3 regions of the Exiguobacterium sp. S22-S28 genome follow, and region 3 is predicted to be linked to each of the others. Evidence: predicted binding sites of a transcription regulator. Region 3 holds the regulator's gene; each other region holds the start of a gene.
What was found. The regulator LexA, encoded in region 3, represses DNA repair genes until DNA is damaged. The targets are predictions, from matches to a motif close to CGAACATATGTTCG.
Positions count from the first base shown of each region.

Region 1: the regulator LexA is predicted to act here: its motif matches at 7,980-7,993, upstream of addB (helicase-exonuclease AddAB subunit AddB).
Region 2: the regulator LexA is predicted to act here: its motif matches at 1,844-1,857, upstream of uvrB (excinuclease ABC subunit UvrB).

Region 1 is NZ_JBHFFC010000026.1:580,279-590,231, reverse strand. It holds gene lplA (lipoate--protein ligase) at 1-313, shown strand, start outside; gene ACHA8N_RS09585 (SDR family oxidoreductase) at 365-1,252, shown strand; gene ACHA8N_RS09580 (fatty acid--CoA ligase family protein) at 1,377-2,921, shown strand; gene ACHA8N_RS09575 (methylglyoxal synthase) at 2,997-3,431, shown strand; gene ACHA8N_RS09570 (hypothetical protein) at 3,529-3,684, shown strand; gene ACHA8N_RS09565 (response regulator transcription factor) at 3,811-4,476, shown strand; gene ACHA8N_RS09560 (HAMP domain-containing sensor histidine kinase) at 4,473-5,846, shown strand; gene ACHA8N_RS09555 (competence protein ComK) at 5,966-6,451, shown strand; gene ACHA8N_RS09550 (hypothetical protein) at 6,556-6,966, shown strand; gene ACHA8N_RS09545 (hypothetical protein) at 7,059-7,400, opposite strand; gene ACHA8N_RS09540 (truncated hemoglobin) at 7,460-7,840, opposite strand; gene addB (helicase-exonuclease AddAB subunit AddB) at 8,122-9,953, shown strand, end outside.
Region 2 is NZ_JBHFFC010000030.1:135,330-145,282, forward strand. It holds gene uvrB (excinuclease ABC subunit UvrB) at 1-1,789, opposite strand, end outside; gene ACHA8N_RS13605 (PDZ domain-containing protein) at 1,957-3,120, opposite strand; gene ACHA8N_RS13610 (S41 family peptidase) at 3,140-4,561, opposite strand; gene ACHA8N_RS13615 (murein hydrolase activator EnvC family protein) at 4,657-5,940, opposite strand; gene ftsX (permease-like cell division protein FtsX) at 5,979-6,878, opposite strand; gene ftsE (cell division ATP-binding protein FtsE) at 6,868-7,554, opposite strand; gene cccB (cytochrome c551) at 7,751-8,116, opposite strand; gene ACHA8N_RS13635 (YitT family protein) at 8,227-9,096, opposite strand; gene ACHA8N_RS13640 (GNAT family N-acetyltransferase) at 9,198-9,701, opposite strand; gene prfB (peptide chain release factor 2) at 9,764-9,953, opposite strand, start outside.
Region 3 is NZ_JBHFFC010000026.1:202,166-212,118, forward strand. It holds gene tkt (transketolase) at 1-1,936, opposite strand, end outside; gene ACHA8N_RS07695 (DUF896 domain-containing protein) at 2,149-2,385, opposite strand; gene ACHA8N_RS07700 (YneB family resolvase-like protein) at 2,495-3,151, opposite strand; gene yneA (cell division suppressor protein YneA) at 3,197-3,484, opposite strand; gene lexA (transcriptional repressor LexA) at 3,694-4,308, shown strand; gene ACHA8N_RS07715 (metal-binding protein) at 4,339-4,809, shown strand; gene ACHA8N_RS07720 (MIP/aquaporin family protein) at 4,996-5,700, shown strand; gene glpK (glycerol kinase GlpK) at 5,740-7,257, shown strand; gene dhaM (dihydroxyacetone kinase phosphoryl donor subunit DhaM) at 7,368-7,733, opposite strand; gene dhaL (dihydroxyacetone kinase subunit DhaL) at 7,730-8,329, opposite strand; gene dhaK (dihydroxyacetone kinase subunit DhaK) at 8,349-9,317, opposite strand; gene ACHA8N_RS07745 (AzlC family ABC transporter permease) at 9,485-9,953, shown strand, end outside.

The sequences.
Region 1 (9,953 bases), 380 kb from region 3:
GCATGCGATTTCAGCAGAACGTTACGGGAACTGGGATTGGAATTTTGGTAAATCACCGAAGTTTGATGTCATTCACAAAAAACGTTTCCCAATCGGAACGATTGATTTCCGTCTGAATGTTAAAAAGGGAATCATTGAAGAAGCAAAGATTTACGGTGATTTCTTCGGTGTCGAGGATGCGTCAGAAATTGCACGGGCATTGGAAGGAAAACGGTACGATCGGTCTTCGTTACGTGAAGTCCTCAGTCAATATGAACTTAAGAAATATTTTGGTGCCGTTGAACTGGACGAAGTGCTTGACGTTTTAGCATAAGCTTTTTTGGGAAAACTCTCTCTATCAACTTGCATAGGGGGAGCTTTTTTCATGGGCTACAATAAAGATAACTTTTTAAAGGGTACATTAAACGACTTCATCAATTTTGAAAAAGTTTCCGAAGGTTTACCGAAAACAGAAGACCAACAGCCGTTACCGTATTATGAGCGGGACGATTATCGTGCTGCCGGAAAATTAAAAGGAAAAGTCGCAATCGTGACAGGCGGGAATTCAGGAATCGGACGGGCCATCTCGATTGCTTATACATTAGAAGGTGCTAAAATCGTCATCGCGTTTTACGGAGATCAAGAAGGCGCAGAAGAAACAAAAGCCCGTCTCGAAGAATTGGGTGGAGAAGTATTACTTTCGCAAGGAGACATCGGTGACGGTGCTTACTGTGAAGAGCTTGTCAAGAAAACAATCGACCGGTTCGGACGTCTCGATATCGTCGTCAACAATGCGAGCATGCAAAAACCGGAAGAATCGTTGCTCGACATCACGGACGAATCGATGGAAAAAACGTTCAAGACGAACATCTTCGGGATGATGCGTTTGGCACGGGCAGCTCTGCCACATTTGACACTCGGATCAGCCATCATCAACACGACGTCTTCAACGGCATATGAAGGAAACTCTTTACTGATTGATTATTCGTCGACAAAAGGGGCAATCGTCAGCTTCACACGCAGTCTGTCGATGAATCTCGCCAAACAAGGGATTCGTGTCAATGCTGTCGCACCGGGACCGATTTGGACACCGTTGATTACGGACACGTTCCCGGATGAGTCTGTGAAGACGTTCGGTAAGAATACACCAATGGACCGTCCCGGACAGCCGGCAGAAATGGCTTCCGCTTATGTGTTCTTGGCGTGTAACGACTCCAGTTATATGACAGGCCAAGTTCTCCATCTAAACGGTGGCGTCATCGTCAACGGCTAAAAAGAAAGAACGTGAAAACGTTTCCATAAAATGCTACACTATCCATACAGGCGGACACGTCATGTATGGATTTTTTTACGCTAAAAATGAACCGCTATTCATTTGGAGGGGGAAACAAGTTATGATGGGATTGATTCATTCGGTGGAAGAAACGGCACGGCAACGTCCGGACAGCATCGCGTATGTATTTGAAGATGTGCCGGTCAGCTATCGTGAATTCGTTGAAAAATTTCACCGGGCCGCAGGTGCGCTTGAGTCGCACGGGATACGTAAAGGGGATCATGTTGCCTTAATACTCGGAAATAGTCCGGCATTTTTAATCGGTTATTACGCTGTCATGAAACAAGGAGCAGTTGCAATACCAATCAATCCAACGTATACACCGGATGAACTCGGCTATATCTTGATGAACGGGGATGTCAAGGGAATCTTAGGGATTGCACCACTTGTCGAGGCGGCCAAAGAGCGTTTGGTGCAGTTGCCACATCTTGCGGTTGTCGTATCCGTTCCATTTAACGGACAGAACGGTCCGGAAGAGCAACGGGGAAATGTGCGTTTTACGACACTCGAAAGTTGGCTTGAAATCGAACATCCGATTCAGGAAGTGACGTATGAACTGGATGAAACCGCAGTTATTTTGTACACGAGTGGAACGACCGGAAAACCAAAAGGTGCGATGTTGTCACATCGTAATCTGACATCGAATGCGCGCTCCATCGGGGAATATTTGCATGTCTCGGAAAAAGATCGGACGCTCGCTGTCCTACCGATGTTCCACGTCTTTTGTTTGACAGTTGTCGTTAATGCGTCGCTTGCACATGGAGCAACAATTGTCATCGCCTCCCGTTTTTCACCACAGGAGACCTTTGAACTGGCGAAAAAAGAACGCGTGACGATTTTTGCCGGTGTACCGACGATGTACAACTTCTTGTTACAAACAGTGAAAGCACATCCGACATACGCCGACCATTTTGCGACGACACGGTTATTTGTTTCCGGTGGCGCAAGTTTACCGGTTCCGTTACTGCAAGCGTTTGACCAGACGTTTAATTGTCATATTCTTGAAGGATATGGATTATCAGAAGCGTCGCCGGTGACGTGTTTTAATCCACTGAACGGGATCCAAAAACCGGGATCGATTGGTCCGTCAATCATCGATGTCGAAAATAAGGTCGTCGATGAATTGGGTCAGGACGTACCGGTTGGTCAGGTCGGCGAATTGATCGTGCGTGGACCAAACGTCATGACAGGATATTATAAAATGCCGGAAGAAACACAAGCGACGTTAAAAGAAGGGTGGTTGTATACAGGGGATTTAGCAAGACGTGATGAAGACGGATATTTCTATATCGTGGACCGGAAAAAAGACATGATCATCGTCGGCGGATACAATGTTTACCCGCGTGAAGTCGAAGAGGTGCTGTACCAACATCCTGCTGTCGTCGAAGCAGCCGTCATCGGTGTACCAGACGAAGAAATGGGAGAAGCGGTGAAGGCATTTGTAGTCATGCGTGAACCGTTGACTGAAACAGAAGTCCTCGACTTCTGTGCCATTTCACTTGCAAAGTATAAATGTCCGACTTGCATTGAATTTATCGATCAATTGCCGCGGAATACGACCGGTAAAATTTTACGGACGGTTTTGAAAAAACAACCGACCAATTCATGATTCACATAGAGAACCAAGAACTTCAGGTTTCTGAAGTTCTTTTTGTGTGCATATACATAGGGAGGAGGGAGTAACATGAATATTGCTTTAATTGCACATGATGAAAAAAAGGACGAGATGATGATGTTTACGCGAGCATATGAAACGTACTTCAGTAAAAATAGATTGTATGCCACAGGGACGACAGGACAACGAATCATGGAGGCGACGGCGTTGACGGTTCACCGTTGTAAGTCAGGACCGCTTGGGGGAGATCAGGAAATCGGTGCGATGGTCGCACGAGGGGAAATTGACATCGTGATTTTTTTGCGCGATCCGCTGACCGCTCAGCCCCACGAACCGGATGTATCCGCCCTAATCCGACTGTGTGACGTCTACGATTTGCCTCTTGCGACGAATGTCGGGACGGCTGAGATCTTAATTAACGGATTGGAACAGGGAGAATTCCAATGGCGGGAAATTATTCGTAAGCGACATGAAGTGGAACAACAAAAATTTTTAACCGATTAATTATCTGAGAATGCTTCTCATTTTCTATCAGCCGTGATATAGTCATCTTGAGGATGATACTGATTATCAATTGCGATAGAAAAGGGTGGCGAAAACAATGGAGATTATTTTAATGGCTGGTGTAACCGTTTTACTAGGCGGCGGTGCCACGTTCCTGACACACGTAGTGAAAACGGAACGTCGTCATGTATCGGCAAATACAAAAACACATGCAGAACGCGCGACATATCCGTCGTTGCGCCTTGTAAAATAATTAGTTGGACTGTACGCCGCTCTTTTCTTCAGAAAAGAGCGTTTTTTTTATACATTTTTAAATTCTCCCATAATTCTGCGGAAATCCTTTGTTACACTGAAAAAAAGAACTTAAGCAGGAGTGATGATGATGCATACGATTTATTTAGTTGACGATGAAGTGAACTTGAACCGCGTCTTGGTCAAGTATTTGGAACAGGAAGGCTGGCAAGTTAAATCGTTTACATCCGGAGAAGCGGCAGCAGCTGCGATCGTCGATAAACCTGATTTATGGATCCTCGATATCATGTTGCCGGACTTGGATGGTTTTCAATTGATCAAACGGATCAAAGCTCATGATGAGACGACACCTGTCATCTTCATCTCAGCCCGGGATGAAGATATTGATAAGATCATCGGTCTTGAGATGGGATCAGACGATTACATCGCTAAACCGTTTTTACCGCGCGAACTAGTCATTCGTGTAAAGAAAATTTTGGCTCGTGCTTATGCAGCACCCAAAACCGGTCTCATCCGGTACGGAGATTACACGATTTATCCGGAAAAACGAATTATTGAAGAAAACGGTCAAGAGATTGATTTGACCTCAAAAGAGTATGACTTACTAATTTTGTTTGCGACACAAATCGGAACACCGATGTCACGGGAACAAATTTTAGTAAGTGTATGGGGCGACGATTATTTTGGGTCAGACCGTGTTGTCGATGACTTGGTACGGCGTGTACGGAAAAAGCTATCAAAGCTTGAACTCGAAACGATTTACGGGATCGGATACCGTCTGGTGGCTGCATGAAAAATCGGAGTCTGGGTTTTCAAATCTGGGCGATGTTCCTGCTTGTCATTGCGACGCTTTCGGTAGTCATATTAGTCGTCATGCGTTCATCGATCGGCAACTTCATCGACGAGCAGGTCTATGCGACGCTTGAAAACAGCGAAGTCTTTTTTTCGGAAGATGCTTCTGTCATCGAGATGTTACAAGATAATCCGATTGAATTTGACCGACGGAAGCAGGAATCACGTTCTGTTAATGTGTTGTTGTTATCCAAAAATGGAAAACTGTATTACGGCGGTGCTCCACAACAATTGGTGAATCAAATGTATCGGGATGCCATTGCGCAAGAAGATGAGATGGAAAAATATACGACACGTCTCGACAAGGAAGATGTCTACTACAGCATCTTAAAGATGGAAATCAAGGGGGAGACGTATTACCGCGTGTCCTACGTTTGGGATGCATATCGGCAAGAACTGATCACCCAGTTGTTTTCGAAGATTGGATGGGTGGTTGCCGTCGTGAGTGTTCTGACACTGTTCATCGCGTTTTGGTTGGCGAGACGACTGACGCATCCCTTGATTGAAATTGAACAGGCAGTCGGTAAAATTGCAGCACAAAAATGGGATACGCCGCTTCCGCTTGATCGTGGAGACGAAATCGGACGCTTGGCGCGATCCGTTGATGCGATGCGAATGGACTTGGAAAAACAGGATAAAGCGCAAAAGTCTTTACTGCAAAATATCTCTCATGATTTGAAAACACCGATCATGGTCATTCGCAGTTATGCCCAGTCAATTTCGGACGGTATTTACCCGGATGGAGATTTGACGGGTTCCGTCTCCGTCATTGAAGAAGAGGCGGAACGATTGGAGAAAAAAGTAGCCGCCTTATTATATGTAACGAAACTGGATTATTTTGAACTTGATCGTTCAAAATGGGATCATGTAGATTTGGATCGAATGATTCATTTGCTCCAAAAACGGTTTATCGGAACAAAAATCTTAACCTGGAAAATTTCCGGGGAGGCGGGAATCGTCCTCGGAGACGGTGAACAATTGCGTGTTGCCCTTGAAAATGTGTTGGACAATGCTATTCGTTATACCGAAACGACGATTGAAATCCATCTTTCCGGAACAGAAGAAACCGCAACGGTTGAAATCAGGAATGATGGTCCGCCGCTTGAGTCTGCATCCCCTTTGTTCCATCAATTTTCACGTGGAAAAGAAGGGAAGTTTGGTCTCGGTTTATATATCGTCAAACGGATCGTTGAAAGACACGAAGGGGAAGTGACGATTGAGAATCAAACAGCGGGAAATGAAAAAGATAAAGTTTGTGTGAAATTCAATTTTCCGCGCCATATAAAGGCAGAATTGTCTGAAAAAAAATAAGATCTTTAAAAACGGGATAGAGATATCTCGTTTTTTATTTCGGGAAATAATCGACGGAAGCAAACGAAGCGAATTTAAATTTGGTATAAACAAATTAATATAAGAGAGGAGCAATCAAGATGACACATAAAATCACGGAAAAAACGTTAGCTTTAGTACCTAAGTATGGACCATACGGTGAACCGCAAACCTTACTTATTCAAGAACAATCGGAAGTAGTGTTAGAAGGTCATCCCATTAAGTTGATTGAAGAATCCTGTTTATATTTCGGTTCCTCTATGCGGGGACGGATTGAGGCAGCCCGTCATATTTTAGGACCGAATCGAAAAACACCGGTTTTGATTGATTGGAAAGCCCAAACGATTTTTTTCCCGACCACTGCTAAGGAAAAAGCAGAATGTGTCTGGATTAATTTTAAGCAGATGAAAACTGTTCAAAAAAAGGGGGATACGGTTCAAGTCGAATTTCAGACAGGACAACGGATTTCGACCGATGCTTCCGCTTACAGCATTGAGCGACAACGGATCAAAACACTGGAATTAGCGTATGAAATGCAACGGAGATTTCAGGAAGAACGGCCAATGACGTTTAATAAAGTACAATAAGTGGAACATTGTAACAGGAATCTTCATTAAAAATCACGAATACAAAAGTAGCGTATGAGAGAGAGAATTAAAGGGAGGTGAAGCGGTCAAAAGACCGCTGCACAATGAATGAATCATATGAATGGTTAAACAGAAGAAAATTACAACCCGGATTTGGCGTAAATGGTGGTCGTCGTTTTATTAGCTCACGGATTGTTCGTCCGGAAAATACTCCGGGTAAACGTGTCAAGGGTGTCAAACGCGCCCGTCAGCTGATTGTAGATGATGCCGGGAACCGTCGTTGGGTGACGAAGCGAATCGTCGTAACGGATGCGGCAAAACACATGACCATCAACCGTCGCGCATCAGTTGCACAAAAAGAAGTGACAGAATCCCGCTTAGAGCAAGTCAAGAAAACAATTACTTCGAAAAAGGTTCTGCTTCCTGTACTTGCGGCAACTGGATTAGCTGTTGCCGGTGGTGTGTTGGCTTACGTCATCCGACGGAAAAAACGAAATTCAACGGAACCAAAATAAGCGTGAACTGCCAGACTGGTGCATAAAAAAGCCGTGCCTTCCCCATGAATCATGAGGAAAACACGGCTTTTCTGTTAGAATTGGGAAAAATCTTATAAGAATCGTTTTCGAATCGATGTCGCAAGCGCCTTCTCAGAAATTTCTTCCAATTCCTGTTGGTTGGTAGGATCAAAACTGTCGTTGTAAAAACGACCAACAAATTCTACCCGATCATAATCCAACTCTTTGAAAATCAAATGTTTATGATCATCGTAGAATACGACGCGGTAATAATCAGATCCACGTTCAAGCGTAACGAGTGCCCGAATGTGTTCCAGACGTTTTTGCTCGTCGGATTTTTCTTCTTCGACTGCCTCGTCCGTTGCATTTGCAGCTTCCGCTTGCTCAAGCACATTTTTCACCAATTCGCTTTTATTATCTTGTTCTTCAGTCATAGTTATCGCCTCCATTCCTTATTTTACATTGAATCGTACGGATGAGAAAGAAAAATCCCTTATTCACTTTGATGGGCTTCACAAATTCGAAGGACATTCGCTGCCCCGATTTGCAGTCGTTCAGTCAGGCGATCACGAGCATCCGGATCCGGAACGGTCTCTTTGATCGTCAATGTCATCAGCTCAATCCAACGTAGGGCATGCGTATGTTGAATCGGTAATAGACGATGGATCATTGCAAGATTCAGGCGTGGATCGTAGGAGTCGTATTGTTTTGGACCACCTGTGAGCTGGGTTAAAAACTTAATTTGAGCGTGTTCGACATGGGTACGATCGGGCGGGAACAAAGGACGAAGTACATCGTCCTCATAAACACGATCATAAAAGCACTGGACGAGCCGTTCAACGGTGGCGTGACCACCCAATTCTTCGTAAAGCATTCGTGTTCCTCTTTTCGTGAAAGGATCTGATGAAGATAACAATTATCTCAGTCTTTACCCGCTTTTTGCAACGGCATACAGGTGAATTTGAAAATGATTTAAACTAGACAGAGCAATGAAAAAATATATCTCTTAAAAGCGGACATTCGTTCGTATTTGTGAGATGATATTACATAGAAGCAGCAAATAAACGAACCGTTTCCAGCTAATAGACAAGGGAGGTGAGGGTGAGTTTTTCCCAAAGGCATATTGTCGGGGAAAAGACTTAACCCGGGAGCAGTATGAATTATATGCACTTAGGTCGTGCCGGTACAGGTAAGACGACTACATTCATCGAACGTATCGTGGAGATGCTCAGTAAACAACCGTTAGGACCATCAATGTATCTACTTGTACCGGATCAAATGTCATTTGAGATGGAACGGCGTCTCGCGACGGATCCGCGGTTATCCGGTCTTGTCCGAATGGAAGTCATGAGTTTACGACGTTTTGCATTCCATATTTTACGGGATCATGGAAATCAAGCGATCCCTTTTTTAGATGAGACCGGAACCCAGTTGTTACTGCGTCAAGTTGTAGAAGAGGCAGAAGAAGAACTAAAGATCTTTAAGCGGACCAAAAACATGCCGGGATTCTATAAAGGATTAGACGAGCTGATTGCATCGTTCAAACGTTCGTTGGTCGAGCCGGATATGTTGCGTAAAATCAGTAGTGCCTCACCCGAGCGATCGCCTAAAATCAATGATTTGGCGCTGATTTATGAACGTTTTACTGAACGGATTGCGGACAAGGCGCTTCATGCCGACGATTATTTTACGACATTGATTGATTTACTGCCGAAAGCCAGTCTGCAAGAAGTCACGGTATTCGTTGATGGTTTTTATGAATTTTCCTTACAAGAACAGCAGGTTCTGCTTCGATTGATGGAGCTGACACAAGAGATGCATCTCAGTTTTACACTTGATGTTGGAGACATCTACGCCAAACAGTCTGATTTTGGCGTATCACAACGCTGCTACATGCAATTGATCGAGCAGATGACAGAACGGCGGATTGACCACGAAGAAATTCATTATACGGATGCTTATAAATTTCAAACGGCGGGGTTACGGCATCTTGAACAGGCCTTGTTGTCACCGGGATACCCGGCAACGGATGAAGAAGTGGAAGGTGTCACAATTTCAGCAGCGGTCAATCGTCAAGTCGAGACGGAAGCTGCTGTTCGAAAAACCATTGAGTTAGTACGTGGACAAGGATACCGTTTTAACGAGATTGCGTTTCTTGTACGCCATCTTGAACCGTACGCTGATCATTTGGAACGGGCTTTTCGTTTGTATGATGTTCCTTATTTTCTCGATCAACGGGAGTCCATGGTACATCATCCGATTGTCGAATTGGTACATGCCGTCCTTGATATCGTATTGACCGGTTACCGTGAAGAATCTGTGTTCCGACTACTGAAAACGGAATTAATTCCACTTCCAGCAGCGGATTCTCGTTTAGCGCTTGATCGTTTAGAAACGTTTGTCCTCGAGCGGGGCATTAAAGGTTCCATGTGGAAAAAACCTTGGCAATTAAAACGCCGGCTGGCGGATGAAGTCAGTTTGACGGATGCAGAATTGCAGGAGGAACGTGAGTTAAACGAGTGGCGTCAATTTGTACTAGATGCTATTGAACCGCTTGAGAAACGATTCAAGTCTTCAAAAACGATGAGTGAGTATACACGGTCTCTTTACCGCTTTTTAGAGGAGCATCGCTTGACCGACCGTTTGACGGTTTGGAAACAACAAGCACTGGAGGTCAACGAGCTCAGTCAGGTGCGGGAACATGATCAAGTATATGAAGCGGTCCTGCATCTGTTTGAACAATTGGAAGCAGCGGCACCCGAGACGGTGTTGACGACGGAACTGTTTATTCAAATGGTTGAGACCGGACTGGAAAGCCTCCGTTTTTCCCTTGTGCCTCCTTCGCTTGATCAGGTCATTGCAACGGACTATGTCCGGGGACGTCTGCAGCAAGTAAAAGTCGTTTTCCTGCTTGGTGCGAACGACGGTCTGATTCCGCTTGTCGAGGATCAGTCCAAATTATTATCAGAAGGCGATCATGATTTTTT
Region 2 (9,953 bases), on a different contig from region 3:
TCGTACTGATGACACCACGCACATCTTTTTGAATCGTTTTCGGGGTAATGCCGTGTTCTTTATTAAAGGCGAGCTGAATGTTACGCCGCCGTTCGGTTTCATCAATTGCCCGCTGCATCGAGTCGGTCATCTTGTCGGCAAACAGGATGACGTGCCCTTCCGAGTTCCGGGCGGCCCGGCCAATCGTTTGAATCAAGGATCGTTCCGAGCGCAGGAATCCTTCTTTGTCCGCATCCAGGATCGTCACGAGTGAGACTTCCGGAATATCGAGTCCTTCCCGCAGTAAGTTGATCCCGACGAGGACGTCGTATTTCCCGAGCCGTAAATCACGAATGATTTCAATCCGTTCGAGCGTCTTGATTTCCGAGTGCATGTAATTGACTTTGACACCATGCTCCTTCAGATAGTCGGTCAAATCCTCCGACATCTTCTTCGTCAGCGTCGTCACGAGAACCCGTTCGTTTTTCGCGACACGTTCCCGGATGTTATCCATCAGGTAATCAATCTGTCCGGTGATCGGATGAATTTCAATCGTCGGATCCACCAGTCCAGTCGGTCGGATGATTTGCTCGACCATCTCTTTTGTATGCTCGATTTCATAAGGACCCGGTGTCGCCGAGATATAGATCGCTTGGCTGACCTTCTCCTCGAATTCCTCGAATCGGAGCGGACGGTTGTCCTTTGCCGACGGCAGACGGAAACCGTGGTCGACGAGGACCTGTTTCCGTGCCTGGTCTCCGTTGTACATACCGCGGATTTGCGGCAACGTCACGTGGGACTCATCAGCGACCAGTAAAAAGTCTTTCGGGAAATAGTCGATCAACGTATATGGTGTCGAGCCGGGCGGCATTAAGTTCAAGTGCCGGGAATAGTTTTCGATTCCCGAGCAGTAGCCCATCTCGCGCATCATCTCAAGATCATAATTTGTCCGTTGTTCGAGACGCTGGGCTTCAAGCAACATGCCATCTTCCCGCATTTTCGCGAGTTGTGTCTCCAGTTCTGTCTCGATGTTAGCAATCGCTTTTTGCAGCCGGGTATCTCCGGTCACGAAGTGGGACGCCGGGAAAATCGAGATGTGTTCCCGGTCGGCAATGATTTCACCGGTCAATGGATCCATGTCGCGGATCCGTTCAATCTCATCTCCGAAAAATTCGACCCGGACACATTGTTCATCGCGGGATGCCGGGAAAATTTCGACGACGTCCCCCCGGACACGGAACCGTCCACGTTGGAAATCAATATCATTGCGTTCATATTGAATATCGATCAGACGACGCAACATCTCGTTTCGTCCCATCTCGTTTCCGACCCGCAACGACAGCACGTGGTTGTTGTACTCTTCCGGATTACCGAGACCATAAATACACGAAACCGAAGCGACAATCAGAACATCCTCCCGTTCAAACAAAGAAGATGTTGCCGAGTGACGCAACTTATCGATCTCGTCATTGATCGACGAATCTTTCTCAATGAACGTATCTGTTGACGGTACGTATGCTTCCGGCTGGTAATAATCATAAAAGCTGACGAAATATTCGACCGCGTTATTTGGGAAGAACTCTTTGAACTCCGAATACAGCTGACCGGCAAGCGTCTTGTTGTGCGCTAAGACCAATGTCGGCTTTTTAATCTCTTTGATTACGTTCGAGACGGTGAAGGTTTTCCCTGTCCCCGTCGCTCCAAGCAACGTCTGATGGCGCTCGCCGTTCTTGACGCCTGCAATCAGTTTTTCAATCGCCACCGGCTGATCGCCACCCGGTTCAAATGGTGATACTAACTCAAAATCCATCGTATTCTTCCCCCTCATCCAGTTCACAAAGTCTATTTTTATTGTACCACTTTACGAACAAACATTCGATTTTGAAGTGCTCCACTTAGAAGTTACCCGTTTTTCGCCAAAAGAAAAAGTCCAGCTGGGCAGCTGAACTGTTTTCCTGAACGGATGGATTCGTGTTTTTAATGCAGTGTACGGATTTTTGTCCGTTTGTTTCCCGGTTCACTGACGAACAGGATGCCGAGATCGTGATGATCCTGTTCATAAAAAGCGCGTTGCGCAAACCGGACGTCTCCGTTATGGTTCATGACTTCCAATCGAAGGTACGGCTTATGTTTTTGAATCGCTTCGTAAAACGATTTCTCCGACTCAACGAACTCTCCGTTGACCTTATAGATCGCTTCGCCCGGAATGAGTCCCATCTCAGAAGCCGGTTTTTCCGGTAACGTTCCAAGAATGACGACGCCGCGTTTCCCGTTTAAGAACAACGGAGTTTGTGACCGATTCAGTCGTTTTGTCCGCTGATGCAGAAGCAAATGTACAAGAAGCAGTACAGGCAAGCCGTACAACCAGACGTCTTGTCCGGTCAAGAAGGCACCTGCCGCCAGCACGACGGACAGCAAGAGCGTAATCAGCCGTCCTTGGACAAGCGGACGCATCAAGTGTTCCGGCAACTGACCGGTAAAGAGAAAACTAAAGCCGATCGGCAGGAACAGGATAATCGGAACAAACTCCGGAAACGACCACTGCGGAATGAATGTCTCGAGGCTGCTGCCCGGAACAAGAACGACAAGCGGAACCACCCACAGCTTATTCGAAGAAAGTCCACCGATGTAACGGCCGCGCTTCGACAAGACAAGTGAAGGCGACAAGTTTTTCTTTCCGCGCCAGATGAGCAACACCAATTCTGCTGCTAAAGATAACGCTGCGAGCACCAACCAATTCGTCACACTGACGTCTTTTAAATCTGCCATGCGGTCTCCCGTCACGAACCATGTCAGACCTGCCAACACGACGAGCGGCCAGAGCGGCAGATTAAACCGGACAATCCCGGTCAACAGCATCAGAGACGCCAGTACGATAAACGCCAATATAAACTCGAACGACAGCGTCAGCTGAAGACTCAAACTGACGATGGACAGCACCAGTCCGATGATGATTCCCGGAACCAATGTTTCAAATACATCGGTCCGTTTACTGCGGGTGCGCGACCGGAACAAATTCCGTTCCCGTTTGACCCGTCGAACACTGAGTAAAAAACTGACCAGAATTGCTAACCACAGGACTGGACTGGCGAAGAAACTCATCGCCGTCCAACCGATTCCATCGAGTAATTCCACGCCCATTCAGACCTCTTTCTGTGAGTTATTGTGCTGCGACTTCAAGTGCTTTGATACGTTGGACATCATTTTTCGAGTCTTCCAGTTTCTTCAGGAGACGTGTCTCCATGTCAGCCGCTGTCACCTGATCGATTTTTCCGGTCACCTCGAGCTTCGCTTCTTTTTGCAGGCGCTCGACCGCTTGTTTCATCGTATCGCCGTAGTAGCCGTCCTGCCCTTTCGGATCAAAACCGATTGCCTCCAAAACGAGATGCGCATTTTCGACCGCTTTTCCGTAATCTCCGGTCGCAAGCGTCTTCTCATCCGTCAGAATCTTCGTCACATTAAAGTAGTCCGGCTGTTTGACTTCGACCGTCGGTTTGACGCCTTTTTTGTGAATCCAGTTGCCGTCCGGTGTCAGCCATTTGTTTGTCGTCAGTTTTAAGTCACTGCCGTCTTTTAAATCGTAGGCACTTTGGACAATCCCTTTCCCGAACGACTTCGTTCCGACGACTTCCGCACCTGCCCCTTCCTTCAGACCGGCTGCTAAAATCTCGGACGCCGATGCAGAACCGCTGTCTTCGAGGACCACAAGCTGATACGGTTTCTTCTCGTCCGCTTTCCCGAACTCCCGTGTCCGTTCGCCTTTGTTATCTTCCACTTGGAAAATCGGCGTATCTTTCGGAATGAACGGTGCAATCATTTTCGAGACCGCTGTCAGCAAGCCGCCCGGATTTCCCCGGACATCGATGACGAGACCATCAATATTCTTTTCTTCCAGTGCAGCCAGTTGTTTTTCGAACTCATCTGCTGTCGGATCGGAGAATTGTGTGACCTGCAGGACACCAATCGTCTTCCCGTTGACTTTTTCTGTTTTCGAATACACGGTTTCAATCGGAATCGTATCGCGGACGATTGTGATCTTCATCGGATCCTGTCCGCTCCGTTGAATCGTCAAGACGACTTTTGTTCCTTTTTCACCACGGATTTTCTTAACCGCCTGATCCGTTTTTTGACCTTTAGTGGTTTTGCCGTCGATCTCTAGAATGACATCGCCCGGTTTGATGCCTGCTTTTTCAGCCGGTGATCCTTTGATTGGTGAGACGATGACGATCGATTCCCCTTTTTGTTCGAGCGTCGCGCCGATCCCTTCAAAAGAAGACGACAAATTCGTATTAAACGATGCCGTTTCCGACTCATCCATATAGACTGAATACGGGTCATTCAAAACTTCCGTCATTCCGGTCAAGGCACCTTCAAGCAACTCTTGATCCGTGACGTCCTCTAAATAATTTTGCGCAATCATCTGTCTTACCTGGTCAATTTTTTTCCAATCTCCGGTTGCATTGGAGGACGAACTTGTCGTCACGGAATCCGTTCCGCCTGTCGCTAACATACCGACAGCCCCTGCTCCAAGCCCCAAGCCAAACGTACTGACCGCTATGACGGCCGTTGTCGATTTCTTCACGCGTGATTCCTCGTTTCTGGTGTAAACCTGCTATTTTTTTCAGTATAGCAAAAAAAGATAGGTTACCCTATCTTTTCGTCAGCCTGACTCTTACGTTATAGAACATAGGGGGCCGGATCCACGGCATTCGGCTGACCGACCGCCCATTCGCCCTGATGAATCTCAAAGTGCAGATGCGGACCGGTCGACCACCCCGTCGAACCTAAATTCCCGATGACTTCATCCGGCAGGACCGTCTGTCCGGCTGCAACCGCAATGGAATCCAAATGGGCATACACTGTCGTCCAGACTTTCCCGTCAATTAAATGGGTCACCATGACGACGTTACCGTAACCGGTTGCACGGCCTGCACGAAGAACAATCCCTCCCGCCGCCGCTTTGATCGGTGTTCCCTCAGCGTTGACCAGATCCATTCCCGTATGCCGTTCTCGTTTACCTGTCAATGGATTATTTCGGGGACCAAACGGAGACGATACGTATCCGGTCACTGGTAAATGGAACGGTTTCGTGACTGTCTCTTCCTCAGAAGACGGTAACGGCAACGGTTGATTCGGTGTTTCTTCAGCCGGACGGGCCGGTGTTTGCACCTGCACCGCTTCCTGTTCGGCTTGGCGACGCTCGGCTTCACGCAACGCTTCCAACTGTTGACCAATCAACTGTTTTTGATCTGCCAGAATCTCGGCTTCTTCAGCTTTCGAAAACTGCTCTTGCTGCAATTGTTTGACCTGACGATTCAATTGGACGACCAATGTCCGTTTTACATCGGATTCGGCCACGATCTGCGTCTGTAAAATCAACAGCTTGCGTTGCTCTTTTTTCAGCTGATCGACGACCCGTTCTTGATCCAGCTGTTGTTCCGTCAATTGCGAAACGTTCGCTTGATAGTTTTGCAGGATTTCGTCATCTTGTTGGATGATTTCACTGACGGTGCTGAACCGGGAAATCAAATCACCGAAGTCTTTTGCGTCGAGCAGTACTTCAATGTACTTGACGTCCCCGTCGCGTTGCACGGACCGGAGGCGTTCCCCCATCAATTGTTCTTGTATAGCCAATTTAGACTGCGTTTGTCGGACAGCCTGTCCGACGCTCGCCCATTCCTTTTTGGCTACAGCAACAGCCGCTTGTTGATCTGCAATCTGACTTGCTAAATCATCCAAACGGCTGTTGACTTCATCGAGGCGCGCTTGTGCTTCCCTGCGCTCCTCTTTCGTCAAGATTAACTTCTCAGATGTCTGATTCTGTGATCGTTCCGTCTGTTTCAGACGGGACTCGACCTCCTGTTGTTCCTTCAACAAATCTCCTTTGGACGTTGCGTGAACGGACATACTTGCACTGATGAATGCGAAGCTGAGGACGGCAGAACAGAATCGGACCTTCATGAGAAGCATCTCTCCTTATCTTTTATTCGATTATCATATTAAACCTTCAAGAACCGGCCGAGTGACGTCGTCGATCCCCATACTCCGATGAACGCACCCAGTGCGAGCAGAATAAGTGAAATCTGAACAGATAACTCACCGGGAGGAATCAGCGTGAAGATGGACTTGTTCAACGTCACGAGCTGCGGTTGCAACGCATTGTACGTCACGTCATAACCGAAGTAAACGACAGCAATCGGAATCAATGCCCCGAGTACGCCCATTAAAAGTCCCTCGATAAAGAACGGCGCCCGGATGAAACCGTTTTTGGCACCTACGAGTCGCATGATCTCAATTTCACGACGGCGCGAGAAGATCGTGACCTTGATCGTATTCGAAATCAGGAACATCGCCATGAATGTCAGACCGACAATCAGGATGATTCCGCCGATCCGAACCCCTTCAAGGAAGTTGAACATCTTTTCAACGTAATCTTCACCATATTCGACGCTATCTATATTTTCCATTTTTTTGACGGTTGTTGCAATAGTTTCTGTCTCATTTGGTGAAGTCGCTTTGACGATGTAACGGTCATGAAGCGGGTTGTCTTTCTCAACCGACTGGTAAGCTTCCGATCCTTCGCCAAGCTGTTCCTTGAAGCGATCCAGTTCTTCTTCTTTTGAGCTGTAACGGACCGATTCGACGCCCGGCATCTGCTTTAATTTTTCTCCAACTGAGTCGATTTTTGCCTGATCGGATTCGCGTTCGACGAACACTTGGATCTCGACGTCTTTTTCGACGTTATCGGAGATCTTGTTGACGTTGAACATGACCATCGCAAAAATACCTACCAACAACAAAGTGACGGTAACAGCACTAACAGAAGCAAATGTCATCCAGCCGTTCCGGACGAGACCTTTTGCCCCTTCGCGTAAATGACGAAATCCATTAAACTTCATAGCCGTACATTCCCTTCTCTTCGTCTCGAACGATTTTTCCACCATCAATCGCAAGCACACGATGGCGCATCTTATTGACTATATCTCGATTGTGTGTCGCCATTACGACCGTTGTCCCACGGCGATAGATTTCTTCGAAGACCTCCATGATTTCCCATGCAGTGTCCGGATCAAGATTTCCCGTCGGCTCGTCCGCAATGACGAGGGCAGGACGATTCACAATGGCTCTCGCGATCGAGATCCGTTGTTGTTCTCCACCGGATAATTCATCCGGATAGTTGCGTTCCTTATGCTTCAATTTGACGAGATCCAACACTTCCAGTACTTTTTCTCGGATCGCTGATTTTTCTTCGCCTACGACTTCAAGGGCGAATGCGACATTTTCATAAACCGTCAAGGACGGGAGGAGTTTAAAATCTTGGAAGATGACGCCGATTTGGCGGCGAAGTTCGGGGATTTGGCGGTTTTTTAACTTACCGACTTCAATTCCTTTAAATAAAAACGAACCGCTTGTCGGTCGTTCTTCGCGATACATCATTTTCATGAATGTTGATTTCCCGGCTCCTGATGGACCCACGATATAGACGAATTCGCCTTGATTGATCGTCAGGTTGACTTCACGAAGTGCCGTGACACCATTCGGATAGATTTTACTGACTTGTTGCATCTTGATCACTTACTTCACATCCTTACTTGATTACTGGTTGGTGATCAGATAGGTCTTAGCGCCTATCGAATCCCATTATAACAGGCAAAAAAAACGGTGCACATTACAATCAAATGTCATTTCCAGTGGTTTTAACGGAAAAAAGGGACAAGGGATAACGAACACTTGTCATGTCCGTCATCTCTTGTCCCATAGTATCACATAATTATTTTTTCTCAGCTAACCAATCCGCGACGGCAACGATTTCTTTATCGTCTTTCAGGATGCCTGCTGGCATTTGCCCTTTACCGTTTTTAATGATTTTTTGAATCTCTTCCGACGAATATTTCGCTCCGACTTTTGTTAAGTTCGGTCCGACGTTTCCTTCGAGATTATTCCCGTGGCACGAAGCACAGTTGTTCGCAAAGATTTTTTCTGCATCAACCGCTGTTTCTGTTTTTGCCGAATCATCACTCATCGTCGATTCGTCTTTCTTCGATGTATCCGATGAACTGGAGTCATCACTGCCACATGCCCCGAGTACGAGTGTCGCGCCAAGTCCGGCTGCGAGTAAAAGATTTTTCAGTTTCATCCGTATGTCCCCCTTATAAGTACCAAAATAACGTTGTTTGTTATTAGAGTATAACCGTTATTGCTACTTTTTAAGCGTGATTTCACAAAAACTTCACGAATAACAAACGATTACGGCACATTCCGGTAACGTTTATCGTCCGAAAAACCAAGACCAAGCACTTCATGCGCTTCACTGACGACGAGAAAGGCAGTCGGATCAATGTGTTTGACGATTTCCTTCAACGTCGTGATTTCCCCCTGCCGGACGACGACCATCAGCATCGGTTTACGCGTCCGCGTGAAGGCACCGGCCGCCTCGATCTCCGTGGCTCCCCGGTCGAGGGTTTGAAAAATCTCTTTGACGAGCGCTTCCCGTTGATCCGAGATGATATAGGCCAGCTTGTCGTTCGTGATCCCGAGCTGCACGATATCGATCATCTTGATCGTGATGAACAAGGCGACAAGTGCATACAAACCGATTTCAAGCGAAAAGATGACAGCCGCACTGATGACGATCGTTCCGTCGAGCAGAGCAATACACAGGTGGAGCGGCAACTTCGTAAATCGGTGCAGGATTTGGGCAATCAAGTCCATCCCGCCGGTCGACGCCCGGGCTTTAAAAATCAGACCCAGACCAATCCCGACGCCGGCACCACCGAAAATCGCAGCAAGCATCGGGTTCATCGTCGCAGCGGGCACTTCAAACCGTTCGTAGACTAAGATGACGACCGGTAAAAAAATCGATCCGACGAGCGACTTCACACCAAACCCCATTCCAAGAATCATCCAGCCGATCGCGAGCAAGACGATGTTCGCAATCAATTGGAACAAGCCGGGCGAAACCCCAAACAAATCATTTAAGACGATCGAGAGACCACTGACGCCTCCGGACGCCAATTGGTTCGGCGCCAAAAACAAACTGAACGCGCTGGCGACAAAAACTGATCCCAGCAATAAATACACATAGTCGCGGACGACTTCCTGACGTGTTGATGTCATAACGTTACATTTCCCCTTACATAAGTTCTACAACCCGTTTTTCATTTTAGCGGAAAAGTCGGGAAGCGACTAGAAGGGCTGAGCAACTCGCAGTGGTTCTCTTATACCGCGCTAAAGGGTTTCGAGTACTGAACTGTTCCCTGTATGCCTTTTAACGCCTGCCGTTCGAGCGGCATGACGAGAAACATGTCCGTCGGAACCGGAAACGGCGCTTCAATGCCGTAATCAACGGCCCGCTCGAAGCCGAACTGCGGATAATAGCTGTCGTGTCCGAGGACGACGATGTGTGATTCTCCGGCTTCCCGTGCGTCTTCGATCACTTGCCGAATCAACTCGGACCCGATGCCTTTTCGTTGCCAAAACGGTTTGACACCGACCGGCGCCAAGGCGAGCGACGGGATGTCTTCGATGTATATCCGGCTGAGCAGAACGTGTCCGACGATTCCCCCTTGGTCCGTGACGGCAACACGGCTGTAGTGCGGACGGGAGCTTTCCTCTTCCCGTAATGCTTCGACGAGATCGGCTTCCGCCCGTTGACCAAAGGCGGCTTGATGGACAAGCCGGATCCCGGCAGCATCTTTAAAAATTTCTGTACGGATTTGCATATCTGTCTCCTCCTTCGATTCGTTGAAAAAACCGCCGACACGAATGCCGGCGGTTTATTGACTTACATATTCATTAAGCGCAGATACGCATCGATGAAGCCCATGATGTCTCCGTCCATCGCACCTTGCGTGTTCCCGACTTCGTAGTTCGTCCGGTGATCCTTGACCATGCTGTATGGGTGGAAGACGTATGAACGAATTTGGCTGCCCCAGGCGATGTCTGATTTTTCGCCGCGGATTTCGTCGAGTTTC
Region 3 (9,953 bases):
CAACAGACATGCCGTACTCTTTTAAGAGAAGATCTCCAGGAGCAGAAGCACCAAAGCGATCGATTCCGATGACTTGACCTTCTGTTCCTACATATTTGTACCATCCGAGTGAAGCACCGGCTTCAATCGCAAGACGCTTCGTGATGCGTTTTGGCAAGACCGATTCTTTGTATTCTGCTGATTGGGCTTCGAACAATTCCCATGATGGAAGTGAGACGACAGCTGCCGTTTCGCCGAGTTCTTTTTGTGCTTCGACTAACAGATGCACTTCAGAGCCTGTTCCCATTAAAATCGTATCCGCTGTTTCGATGTTACCCGCGATGACGTATCCGCCTTTTTCAGCACCTTCGACTGTTGTGCCTTCGAGTTCAGGCAACCCTTGACGTGTCATGACGAGAAGTGTCGGTTTGTTTTTCGATTGAACCGCTGTTTTCCATGCTGCGATTGTCTCTTTTCCGTCTGCCGGACGATAGACCGTTAAGTTCGGCATCGCGCGGAAACTCATCAAGTGTTCAACCGGCTCGTGTGTCGGACCATCTTCACCGACTGCGATTGAGTCATGTGTCAAGACGAAGATTGACTGGATTCCCATCAACGCTGCTAAACGGACAGCCGGACGCAAGTAATCCGAGAAGACGAAGAATGTTGCACCGTAAGGGATGACACCACCGTGTAACGCCATACCGTTGACCGCTGCTGCCATCGCGAACTCACGGACACCAAACCAGATGTTACGACCGCTTGGATCGATGTCGAAGTCCGCTTCCCCTTTAAGCATCGTGTTGTTTGAACCTGCTAAGTCAGCTGATCCACCGAAGATCGTCGGGACGTTTTTCGCAAGTGCGTTCAAGACTTCTCCACTTGTTTGACGTGTTGCTTTTTTCGATGTCAAATCGTATGTCGGAAGGTCTGCTTCCCAGTTGCTTGGAAGTTCGTTTGCGATGGCGCGGACGAGTTCTTCATGCAATTCCGGATGTGATGTTTTGTATTGCTCCATCTTTTCAGCCCATGCTGCTTCTGTGTCAGCGCCACGTTTGACGATCCGCTCTTCGAACAAGTCTTTAACTTCGTCCGGCACATAGAATTCTTCGTGATCCCAGACGTAGCTTGCTTTCGTCAACTTGATTTCTGCATCTCCGAGTGGTGCACCGTGCGAAGCCGATTTTCCTGATTTGTTTGGTGAACCAAATCCGATGACCGTTTTGACTTCGATCAACGTCGGTTTTGTCGTTTCGGCTTTCGCTGCTTCGATCGCTTTTGAAATCGAATCAAGATCCGTTCCGTCTTCCACGCGAATGACTTGCCAGTTGTATGCTTCAAAACGTTGTTGGACGTTTTCAGAGAATGATTTATCGAGATCACCGTCGAGTGAGATGTCATTTGAATCATACAGAACGACCAGTTTACCAAGACCTAAATGTCCTGCAAGTGATGCCGCTTCTGCTGAAACACCTTCCATTAAGTCGCCGTCTCCGCAAATGCCGTATGTGAAGTGATCGACGACGTTTAACTCGTCACGGTTGTATTTCGCTTCCAAGTGACGTTCTGCCATCGCCATCCCGACAGCCATCGCGATGCCTTGTCCGAGTGGACCAGTCGTCGCATCAACACCTGCCGTGTGACGGTATTCCGGATGACCCGGTGTTTTTGAGTTCCATTGGCGGAATGACTTCAAGTCATCCATCGCAAGATCATAGCCTGATAAATGGAGGAGTGAGTAGAGAAGCATTGAACCGTGTCCTGCTGAAAGTACAAAACGGTCACGGTTGAACCATTCTGGATTTTTAGGGTTGTGGTTCATATGATCCGCCCATAATGTAAATGCCATCGGTGCTGCACCCATCGGCATTCCCGGGTGACCCGAGTTCGCTTTTTGTACTGCATCAATTGATAATGTACGAATCGTATTTACTGCTAATAGTTCTACTGTTGTCATGTTCGTCAAAACAATCATCCTCTCTCTTTTTCACAAATTCTTTATCATTTTAGCACACCCGGAAATGTGATACAACTTTTCTAAATAGTATGTCACATTGAAATGAATGCGCTCTCTATTGCCGTTTTCTTAACACTTTTGTGATACACATTACGAACTTTTTATCAAAAAAAGCTATCCCACTCGTCCATTGAGTGACATAGCTTTTTCGGTTATTGTTTGTTGCGCTCTTCTTCCTGCGCTTGCTTTAATTTTTCCGGTGTAACGTCGGTTCCTTCTTCATCGACGATTTTGATTCCCATCATCTGATTTTTGAATGAACCGCGGAATGCTTCTAAATACGCTGTTCTTAATTCTTTTTGTTCCGCTGTTTCCGCATCCGTCAACGGCTCGACTTTTGATTTATTGGCTAATTCATTAATCCGGTCCAGTTGTTCTTGTGATAACATAATATCCCTCTTTCTGTTGACTCGACATCGAGCTTTCAATAGTAACCTTACTTTAAAAGACACGAACAGAAAAAGCAAGTGTGGCGCGCTTCTCGCACACCCACCTGCTTCATTGTTCATACGTATTGACGACTTCCTTATATTCGAGATAACGACGGTTGACGGTCGCCTTTGAAATGTCATGCCCCATCCCTCTTAAGGTAACGGCGATATCAGCAAATGTCAGACCCAAGTCACGTAATCGGACGATTTCTTCAATCGGGACTTCTTTCCGGCTGCGTCCGGCATTCTCACCTTGCCGGTTAAGGTTCTGTTCGGGACGGAAACCATTTTCAACTGCCCGTCGCATACCGCGGGCAATTTTTGCATTATGCAATTTCCGCTGGTATTCCTCGACGAGCGAGACGATTTCAAGGACCATCGCCTCGGCATCAGCCAATTTATATTCGCCGTCTGATTCCATCGTCATCAGTTGGACCTGATGCTTTTGGAACGTGTGTAAAATCGCGATTTTGGCATTTCCACGCCCGATGCGGGTATCATCCGTCACGAGGACGGCATCCACTGCCTGGCGGGTGACGTAATCGAGGACGGACAACATGCCCTCCCGATCGACATCGTAACCACTTTCTTTTTCCGTGATGATATCCACGACTTCAAATCCTTTTGTTGCAGCGAGTCCCGACAGTTCTGATCTTTGCCGCTCAAGCGAGCTATCCTGTGCTTCTTTTTCCGTCGAGACGCGACAGTAGATTACGACTCTCATACTACTTCACACCCCTGTTCGTTCAATGACAACTTTTACATTTTGTCATTGTTGCGCGATTGGTACAACGATTTTGTTTTTCGAAATGACATGAGTCGTCTTCAGTTCATTGTTCTCAATCAACCATTCGACATATTCTTGATCAGTCATCGAACCGTCATTGTAGACTTCAGCGACTTGTTCAACTGTCGCATTTTGATCGACCGTAACAGAAGCGGTCAGGAGTTGATCGACCTTTTCATCCGGCCGGGGTGTTAAGAGGAAAAGAATGAAAGCAAGGCTAAGCGTATAAAAAACAATGGAAAAGGCATGGGTACGAATCGTATGCATCATGATAAATCCCTCCAATTAAAAATGATTTAGAATAGATGTTCTCGGAACAATTGTTCGCATAACTCATCTTAAACCAAGAACCAGTGTTCGGTCAACATAAAATGTCGAACAATTGTTTGTACGCTCATTTGTTCTATGTTATAGTGAATTTAGAAACATGTATTCCTATAACCTTCAAAAAACCATTCCGAAAAGAGGTGGCAATTCATATGCGGAAAATGTCGAAACGACAACAAGAAATCCTTGACTACATCGTTGCTCAAGTGAAACTGAAAGGGTATCCACCTTCAGTTCGTGAAATCGGTGAAGCTGTTGGTCTTGCTTCAAGCTCAACGGTACACGGTCATTTGGATCGTCTAGAAAAACGCGGACTGATTCGCCGTGACCCGACAAAGCCACGTGCGATTGAGATATTGCTTGATAAACCTGACGAAAATCACGAAGCCATCGTGCATATCCCTGTTATGGGGAAAGTCACTGCTGGTTTTCCAATCACTGCCATCGAAAATATCGAAGAGCACTTCCCTCTCCCGGCACACTACGTCGGGAATGAAAATGTCTTCATGTTAACGATTGACGGAGAATCGATGATCAATGCAGGTATTCTAGATGGTGACCGAGTCATCGTTCGTCAGCAAAATACAGCAGAGAATGGTGAAATTGTCGTTGCTATGACCGAAGATAGCGAAGCGACGGTAAAACGGTTCTTCTTAGAAGATCAACGAGTACGTCTTCAACCCGAAAATGATTCGATGGACCCGATGTATTTCGATAATGTCTCGATTCTTGGCAAGGTCATCGGCGTGTATCGGACGATTCACTAAGCGAGGGACCAGCTCTGCTGGTCTTTTTTTATGCCTTCCGGAAATGTACATGATACAGTCAATACCGTTGCTTTAGCCGGCTATGTTGCGTATTCGGTCGCAACGCAGCAAACGGATTGGCTTCCTACTGCCGTCGGTATTGCCGTCGGCACGCTCTGGCTTTCACCAGACCTCGACTTGAAGTCTGAACCTTATTATCGGCACGGACCGTTACGCGTCCTGTGGATGCCCTATGTCAAAATCATGCCGCACCGTTCCATCTGGTCGCACGGGCTGATTATCGGTGATATCATCCGACTGTTGTATAGTGCTGCTTTTGTAATCCCGCTTTTATTTTTAGCACTCTACACGAAAATTATTGAATCCAGTACGGTCGATTCATGGTTTGCAGCGATGCCTGCCTTTGTCATCGGCATCATGGTTGCCAGTACGATCCATATCGTTCTCGATCATTCCAGCAGCTTCTTTCGAACAAAAAAGAAGCGAAAAAAGCGTCGCTGAAAACCCTTCGTTCATCGTAAAAATGAACAAAGGGTTTTTTAATATCCAGCTTTCATTTTTTTAAACATAAATTAAGGAAAATTTAATTTGAAGATTTGAATTATTTGTATTGAAAACGTTATCAATTAGATGTAGGTTTAAATGGAAAGGCCAATATCTGCTTCAATCCAAAGGGAGGGTTTTTGCATGAGTAATTTTACTAGTGAGCTGATTGGAACCATGATTCTGATTTTGCTCGGGGATGGAGTCGTTGCAGGGGTTGTCTTGAAAAAGACGAAATCTGAGAACAGCGGCTGGATCGTCATCACATTTGCTTGGGGTCTCGCCGTCATGACTGCAGCCTACATCGCAGCAGCCAGTGGCGCACACCTAAATCCTGCATTGACATTGGCGCTTGCCATGAATTCCGATTTACCGTGGGCTGATGTACCTGTCTACATCGCCGGTCAATTGATCGGGGCATTCATCGGTGCCGTACTTGTTTGGCTTCATTATATGAAACATTTTGAAGCGACTGATGATCAAGCAGCAAAATTAGGCGTGTTTGCAACGGGACCTGCGATTCGTCACACACCTTCAAACTTGATTTCGGAAATCATCGGTACATTCGTCTTGGTATTCGGAATTCTGTCATTTGGTCTGACGACGTTTGGTGACGGTCTTAAACCATTGATCGTCGGTCTACTCGTCGTTGTCATCGGTCTCTCACTTGGTGGTACAACAGGGTATGCCATCAACCCGGCCCGTGACCTTGGACCGCGGATTGCCCATGCCATTTTACCGATTCCAAACAAAGGATCATCTGATTGGAGCTACTCGTGGATTCCGATTGTTGGTCCAATCGTCGGCGGCGGAGTTGCCGTTCTCCTTTATCAACTGTTACAAAACTGATTCTAGCGTTGACACCTATATCTCAAGGGGGATTTTACAATGGAAAACAAGTATATCTTAGCACTCGACCAAGGAACGACCAGCTCACGTGCCATCATCTTTGATCACGATGGTCAAATCGTCAACTCGGCACAACGGGAGTTCAAACAATACTTCCCGCAACCAGGCTGGGTAGAGCATGATGCCAATGAAATCTGGGGTTCGATCCTCGCTGTCATGGCTGACGCCCTCGGAACGGCTGATATTAAACCAAGTGAAATCGCTAGTATCGGAATTACGAACCAGCGTGAAACGACGGTCGTTTGGAACAAAGAAACAGGTAAGCCGGTCTATCACGCGCTCGTCTGGCAATCCCGTCAAACATCCGGTATCTGTGATGAGTTGAATGCACAAGGGCTCAATCAGAAATTCCGCGATAAAACAGGTTTATTGATCGATGCGTACTTCTCGGGAACAAAAGTCAAATGGATTCTCGATAACGTCGAAGGCGCACGTGAACAAGCAGAAAACGGAGAACTTCTCTTCGGTACAATCGATACGTGGCTCGTCTGGAAACTGTCCGGCGGCAAAACGCATATCACGGACTATACCAACGCATCACGAACGCTGATGTATAACATTTACGAGCAAAAATGGGATGACGAGTTGCTTGAAATCCTGACAGTTCCAAAATCGATGTTGCCGGAAGTACGTCAATCGAGCGAAGTGTATGACAATACGGTTCCGTACCACTTCTTCGGCTTTGAAGTCCCCATCGCTGGTATTGCCGGTGACCAACAAGCTGCCCTCTTCGGTCAAACATGTTTCGAACCAGGTGAAGGAAAAAACACATACGGTACAGGTTGCTTCATGCTGATGAACACCGGTGAAAAGGCTGTTTCTTCTGACCACGGTCTACTGACGACAATCGCTTGGGGTGTTGACGGTAAAGTCGAATATGCACTCGAAGGATCGATCTTCGTTGCCGGATCAGCAATTCAGTGGTTGCGCGATGGCTTACGGATGTTAAAAAACGCGAAGGATTCAGAAGGCTATGCGTTAAAAGTTGATTCAACAGAAGGCGTTTATGTCGTCCCTGCCTTCGTCGGACTCGGTGCCCCTTACTGGGATAGCGACGTTCGCGGAGCCATCTTCGGCTTAACACGTGGAACGGATAAAGAACATTTCGTCCGCGCGACACTCGAGTCACTCGCTTATCAGACACGTGATGTCTTGACAGCGATGGAAAAAGATTCAGGCATCGAACTAAAAACATTGCGTGTTGATGGTGGTGCGGTTTCAAACGACTTCTTGATGCAGTTCCAGTCAGATATTCTGGGCGTCCCAGTCGATCGTCCGGAAATCAACGAAACAACTGCCCTCGGTGCTGCTTACCTCGCAGGCTTAGCGGTTGGCTACTGGAAAGATAAAGCGGAAATCAAAAAGCAATGGAAACTCAACCGTCAGTTCAAACCAGAGATGGAAGAAAATGATCGTGAACAACGTTATGCCGGTTGGCAAAAAGCGGTGGAAGCGACGATGGCGTTTAAACCAAGCAAAAAAGAAGTTAATGCGTAACTCGATATTCCTGACGTTCCCCTAGCGGAACGTCAGTTTTTTATACTCCATGAAACAAGCGTGCTCCGTCGTTCTGGAGCACGCTTGTTTTGACCCTCTATAAAAAACGTTCATCCAAATTCAGACTTCACGCCGGTGGCGATTTCATCTAACGACTTGGATTGTCCGCTTAAGACTGCTGCTAAAAAAGCACCCTCGACAAGTGGGGCCTCGACGAACTGCACACTCCGGTCCCCACTGTACAACTCGAGCGCAAGTTCTGCGTTCATCGTCGCTGAACCGATATCCGTTAAAATCAATCCGTCATCGGTCAGTTCATTCATCGTTTCTTCGATTCGTGATGCATCGGTCCCGATACTGCCATCTGCAAGCCCTGCTGCGAGCAATACCGGCGTATCCGGTGCCATCTCAGCCAATAATTCTTTTAGACCAGCAGCTAACTTCTCGCTGTGGGAAACCAAAATCAAGTTAATCATCGAAGCACCTCCACGATCGCACGTAATAACAAAGCACTGGACAGTGAACCGGGATCTTGAACACCAACCGTCGCCTCACCAAAATAAGAAGCCCGTCCTTTTGTTGCGACCCGTTCTTTTGTATCTGTCAATGCTTGATCCAGCGTTTGATTTAAATCAGTTTGTTGCTCGAGCGCTTCATAAAATGGTGTCCAGATATCGACCATCGTCTTTTGCCCGAACTCCGATTTTCCGCGCATCTTAATCCCGTCCGTCGCTTCTTTGAAAGCAGCTGCCAACTCATCGCCTTCCGCTTCGGTTTTTCCTTTGAAGGCTCCGGCAAACTTGACGAATGCCGTCCCATAGAGCGGTCCGGAAGCGCCTCCGACCGTCTTGATCAACGTCATCCCAACTTGTTTGGATAACGCGCCGAGATCTTCATACTCTGTCTGCGCCTCGAGTTCCTTCTCAACCGCTTGGAAGCCGCGGGACATGTTGATGCCATGATCGCCGTCACCGATTTCCCGGTCGAGATCCGTTAATTCGTCTTTATGCTGCTCGATTTGTTTTGCAGCTTCGAGTAATGCCTCTCGAAATGTTTCCGTTGATAACTTCATCTGTCTGCACCTCTTCTAGTTAGAATCCAATCGCGTTTGTTTTGGCGTCCAAGTAGCCGACCAGTTCGTCGTCCACCGGAAGCAAGGTGATCGAGAAACCATGCATTTCAAGCGATGTCATATAATTACCGACGAATGGTCGGACGATGTCATATCCTTTCGCCTGCAATTGTTCCGCAACATACTTGTACGTGATATACAGTTCCGAAACCGGCGTTCCACCCATTCCATTCACCATCACCGCGACTTTTTTGTCCGATACTTCCGCTGTCAGCCGATCCAGTAATTCCGTCACGATCGCTTCGACGGAGGCAATCGGTTTCCGTTCGAGTCCTTTTTCCCCGTGAATCCCAATCCCGATTTCCATCTCGTCTTCGTGAAGATCAAAGCCTGGTTTTCCGCTCTCCGGCATATAACAAGGTGATAATGCCATTCCGATTGAGCGAACGCCAGCAATCACTTTTTCCGCGACCGCTTTGACTTCCGCCAGCGACTTGCCTTCTGCCGCTGCTGCTCCGGCAATCTTATGAACAAAAATCGTCCCGGCGACACCTCGGCGGTCCTCTTCTTTTTTGATGGCGATATCATCGTTGACAATGACCGTCTCGACTTCGATGTCTTCGAGTTCCGCCAACTCTTTCGCCATATCAAAGTTCATGACGTCACCGGAATAGTTTTTGACGACGAGCAGAACCCCTTTTCCACCGTCTGCTGCCTTGATTCCTTCTAGGACCATATCCGGTGTCGGGGAAGTGAAGACTTCGCCGCAAACGGCTGCTGCCAGCATCCCGTCACCGATAAATCCGGCATGGGCCGGTTCGTGACCACTTCCTCCCCCGGACACAAGGGCCACTTTTCCGTTTAATGGTTCTTTCCGTTTGATGACATTGACTCCGTCGACTTTCGCATAAAGATCGGGATGTGCTAAAACGAGACCATCGACCATATCCGAGACAAACCGATTCGCATCTTGCATTAATTTATCCATCTTGAACGCCCCTTCGTCTAACGAATTTTTGCCGTACCACTTACCCTTTACCACCAATCGGGTCGACTTATGTCAAGGAAACATATGAAAATATTGACCACTTTGTTTCCAATCAGTTTTCAGAATGCTATGCTGATAACACACTACACCGAAAGGAGTCCTGTCACATGACCAGCTCGTTTCAAGCAGGGATCAAAGCCTGTCTTCCGACCGTTCTCGGTTATCTTGGAATCGGTTTTTCCGCCGGCATCGTCGGGCGCGCCGCCGGACTCAGTCCGCTTGAAATCGGCTTGATGTCCATCTTGATTTATGCCGGTGCCGCTCAGTTCATCATTACAAGTCTGTTACTGTTAAACAGTCCCTTTTCTGCCATCATCTTGACGACCTTTATCGTCAATTCCAGGCATCTTCTGATGAGTATGACACTCGCTCCGCGTGTCGCAAGCCGAAACCGGTTCGACCAGTTCGGAATCGGCGCCCTGCTGACCGATGAATCATTTGCCGTTGCCATGAATACTTCTTTAAAACAACAAATCGATGCTAAATTCATGCACGGATTGAATCTGACCGCTTACTTCAGTTGGATTGCCTCGACCGTCCTCGGTGCGCTCGTCGGCAGTTGGTTCCCGAATCCGG